Regions from separate parts of the Janthinobacterium sp. PSPC1-1 genome, predicted to be linked through region 1. Evidence: predicted binding sites of a transcription regulator. Region 1 holds the regulator's gene; the other holds the start of a gene.

Region 1 (2,201 bases):
CCATCGGCCGTGAGCACGGGCGCCACCATCTGCACGATGGGCATGCCGCTCGACTTGCCCAGCATCGGCTCGGTGATCATGGGCTGGCGCGTGCGCAGGACGGTCTGGAAATACTCGCGCTCGGCGACGTTGATGCCGGCGCGCCCCGCCACTTCCGGCATGTCGGCCACGACGGCGCCTTGCGCATCGAGCACCAGCACGTCGTCGAACAGTACCAGCATCGAGCGGCGCGCATAGTATTCGCGCAATTGGGCTGGCTGGGCGATCAATTCCGGCGGCTGCTGCCTGGCCGTCAGCGTGACGATCTGCAGCAGCATGCCCAGCTTGTCGTCGAGTTCGGCAGCGGTGCGGGTGATCAGGGCAGACTGCTGGCTCAGCAGTACTCGGGTGAAGTCGGCGCGCATGTGCTGCACCTGTATCATGGTGACCAGCGCGATCATGGCGATCGAGGTCAGGCTGGTGGCCAGCGCGACTTTTGCTTTGATGCCGAGAGGCTTCATGATTTCCTTTTCAGTACCGGGCGGTACAGGCGGCAGCTAATGCTGTCGGGAATTTTCCTATCAATACATCAACTTGGCAAGCGGCGCCGCGCAAATTGCCTTTCCCACATGGGCTTTTAATGATGTTGCCATATAATCAAGGTTAGAACGTCGTTTATTCAGCGGAAATGCGGTGAAATTGGCACACGGCAACCCTGTATGCAGTAAACTCGTTATTGCATTTTCTAAAAGGTACCGACATGACTGAAGCGCTACTCACTCCCACCATGCCCACAGTGACCGTGGAAGCGTTGCGTGCGCGATGCTCGACCTGCAGCATGCATCAATTGTGCCTGCCGATGGGCCTCGATGTGGGCGACATGGACAGGCTGGACCAGATCATCGGCCGCCGCCGCAAGATCGTGCGCGGTGCCTCGCTGTTCCGCATCGGCGACTCGTTCCAGAATCTGTACGCGATCCGCCTGGGGCACTTCAAGACGTACCAGATCAATCCGGGCGGTGAAGAGCAGGTGACGGGTTTCCAGATGGCTGGCGAACTGCTGGGCATGGACGCCATCAGCGCCGACCGCCACCACTGTAATGCGGTGGCGCTGGAAGACAGCGAAGTGTGTGAAATTCCGTTTTCCAGCCTGGAACAGTTGCTGGGCAATATGCCGACCCTGCTGCGCCATTTCCATCGCATGATGAGCCAGGAAATCACGCGCGAGCAAAGCGTCATGCTGTTGCTGGGCAATATGCAGGCGACCCAGCGTTTTGCCGCCTTTATCGTCAACCTGGCCTCGCGCTATGAAGCGCGCGGCTATTCGGCTAGCAAATTTCAGCTGCGCATGTCGCGCGAGGAAATCGGCAATTACCTGGGGCTGACCATCGAGAGCGTCAGCCGTTTATTGTCGAAATTCAAGAAGGAAGGCTGGCTGCGCGTCTCCAACCGCGAGATCGAGATTTTGCAGCCCGCCAAGTTGAAAGCCATTACAGCCGGCACGGACGTCTGCAAATAACAGCACCGTCAAAACCTACTGCGCGTCGCGCTTTGCGGCCTGCGATGCTCGCTGTGCTCTAGCACAGCTGCGCTTCTTAGCCACAAATCACTGCCGCTCGCTACGGTTTTTTCCCGGCGCTGTACGTTATAGCTCTTCATCCGCATGCAGCGCGATGCTGCGCTGCAGCGGCCAGGTCCAGATGCCGGACAGGCGCCACTCGCGTTTGTCGTTTTCCACCAGTACTTGCCAGCGGCTGCGCTCGAGCATCGGCAGCGCCACGGAAAAATTGCCCGCCGCATCGGGCTGCACCAGCAGCTTGATATCCTTTTCCGGCAAGGTCGCATGCGCCAGATGCAGCTGCAGCGGACCCTGGTAAGCCTTGCCGAAGCTGTGCACGGAACCACTCAGGCGCGCCTGTGCCACATCATAGGACAGGCTGGTATCCATCGCCAGGTCGCTGGCGATCGTGTCGCGCTTCAAATCCTGGTTGATCGCCTTGCCCTGCTTGTAATAGTCGCCCACCACCAGCGCATCAGGCTGCGTAAACGCGATATAGCCCATGAAGCTGCCGACGACCACGGACAGGCCGGGACCGATCATCAGCAGCCATGGCCAGCGATGCTTGTACCACGGGGCAACGGGGGCTTGCAGCTTGAGACTGTCGGACATTTTGTTCTCCTTGGGGTCAGACCCTTTGGGTCTGACCCCAGCTTTTGCTTCT
Region 2 (2,201 bases), 720 kb from region 1:
CAAGTCATTACCGCCGATGGCGCCAGTACCGGTTTGGTGACGGGCTACTACGAGCCGCTGCTGCATGGCGCGCGCAAGCGGGGCGGTCCATACCAGACGCCGCTGTACAAGGTGCCTGACGATCTCGTGTCCGTCGACCTGGCTGGCGTGTATCCGGAACTGAAAAACATGCGTTTACGGGGCAAGCTGGTGGGCAAGAAGGTGATCCCGTACGCGACCCGCGCCGACATCGAGCGCGCCACGGCCGTCACGGGTAAGGAATTGCTGTGGGTGGATGACGAAGTCGAAGCGTTCTTCCTGCAAGTGCAGGGTTCCGGGCGCGTGCAGCTGACCGATACGCAGGAAACCGTGCGCGTGGCGTACGCGGACCAGAACGGTCACCCGTACAAATCGATCGGCCGCTACCTGGTCGACAAGGGCGAGCTGACGTTGAGCCAGGCGTCCGCGCAGGGCATCAAGGCGTGGATCGCCGGCCACCCCACGCGCAAGGATGAATTATTCAACGCCAATCCGAGCTATGTCTTCTTCAAGGAAGAGCGCCTGCCTGATCCCAAAGTGGGACCGAAGGGCGCATTGGGCGTGCCGTTGACGCCGCAGCGCTCGGTGGCCATCGATTCGCGCTTCCTGCCGCTGGGTGCGCCCGTGTTCCTGTCCACCACGCAAGCCAATAGCGAGATTCCCATGCAGCGGCTGGTGATGGCGCAGGATACGGGCGGCGCCATTCGCGGCCCCATCCGGGTCGATTACTTCTTTGGTTTCGGTGCGGAAGCGGCGGAGAATGCGGGCCGCATGAAGCAGAGCGGCGCCGTGTGGGTGTTGTTGCCGAAGCAGGCGCCGGCGCGCTGAGTTTCTCGCGGCGCCGGGCGGGGATGCGCTAGCGCAAAGTTAGCGCAGGACCATGACTGGCAGCTGGGTATGTGCCAGCACTTTTTGCGTTTCGCTGCCCACGAACAGCTTGTTCAAGCCTTTGCGGCCATGCGAGGCCATCAGGATGATGTCGCAATGGTAGGTTTGCGCCGCATTGACGATTTCCTCGTGCGGGCTGGGCGAGACGACGACCACGCCTTCGAAGGGCACGCCGACAGCGCGCGCCGCTTCACCGATCTTGTCGACGGCGCGTTGCGATGCTTCCTGCATTTGTTGCTCGTACAAACCGGCGTCGAGCACGATGCCGCCATCGGCCATCGGCGAGAACGGGAAGGGCTGCACCACACTGATGGTAACCAGCTTGGCCTTGTTCAATTGAGCGAAGGCGAGGGCCGTCTCGGCCGCTTTGTCGGACAGCGGCGAGCCGTCGGTGGGAAATAAGATGGTGTTAAACATGACGTGCTCCTAGAGTGATGTAAGACAGCTTATGGATTTACCTCAATTAATTCCTTGATGTAAATCAAAACTCACAGGCTTTGGCATGAATAGTGTCGCCAAGGCAATCTTTCAGCAGTGTATGCCCGTTTATCGCTTCAGGTGCGCACGCTACGCAGCGGCGTGCCCCACACCATGGCGATCGTCAGTGCAATGCTGCCTGCCGCGATGCAGGCCAGGCCATTGCGCACGCCAAAGTGTTCCGCTACCCAGCCGGCGGCCAGCGCGCCCAGCGGCGCCGTCGCCACCGTCAGGAAACGCATGGTCGAGGTCATGCGACCCAGCATGGGGTCGGGTGTGACTTTCTGGCGCAAGCCCAGGTAGGGAATAAAGAACAGCATCACGCCGCAATCAAAAAAGAACATCAGTACGGCATACGCCACAGCGCTGGCGGCCGCGCTGCCGAACAAGGCGGCGGGGATGGTGGGCGTCAGGGCAAAGCAGACGGAGGTGGACGCCAGTCCGATCAGAATGGTGCGGCCGGCGCCATAGCGGCGCGTCAATGGCTTGACGATGAAGGCGCTCAGCAGCACGCCGGCGCCACCGAGCATCTGCGTCATGCCCAGCACGCCAGGACTCATGCCCAGGTCGCGTGTGGCAAACAGCACCGTCAAGGCCATGCTGGCGTAAAACAGGAAGTGCCAGATGCCGGCGCCCCAGGCCAGCGCACGCAGCAGCGGTTCGCGCCAGACAAACAGCAAGCCGTCGGCGATGTCGCGCAGGGCGTGCTTGTCGGACGGCGCGGGACGTGGATCGCGCACGCTCATGGCGCGCAAATTGATTACAGAAACCAGATAACCGCAGGCCGTGCACAGGATGGCGACGGGCGCCGACAGGAC

The links. Region 1 encodes FNR, which switches genes on or off when oxygen is low (the NO sensors DNR and NnrR bind a similar motif). Its sites were predicted from a motif close to TTGATNNNNATCAA; they were not measured.
Region 2: ACP7EG_RS11035 (universal stress protein) is a predicted target of FNR. The motif match lies at 1,378-1,391, and genes of this name have one in related genera.

What each region holds. Positions count from the first base shown of each region.
Region 1 covers NZ_JAFCWP010000002.1:65,827-68,027, reverse strand. The annotation lists gene ACP7EG_RS07835 (response regulator) at 1-500, opposite strand, end outside; gene fnr (fumarate/nitrate reduction transcriptional regulator Fnr) at 740-1,498, shown strand; gene ACP7EG_RS07825 (FixH family protein) at 1,625-2,149, opposite strand.
Region 2 covers NZ_JAFCWP010000002.1:782,547-784,747, forward strand. The annotation lists gene mltA (murein transglycosylase A) at 1-846, shown strand, start outside; gene ACP7EG_RS11035 (universal stress protein) at 886-1,323, opposite strand; gene ACP7EG_RS11040 (MFS transporter) at 1,461-2,201, opposite strand, start outside.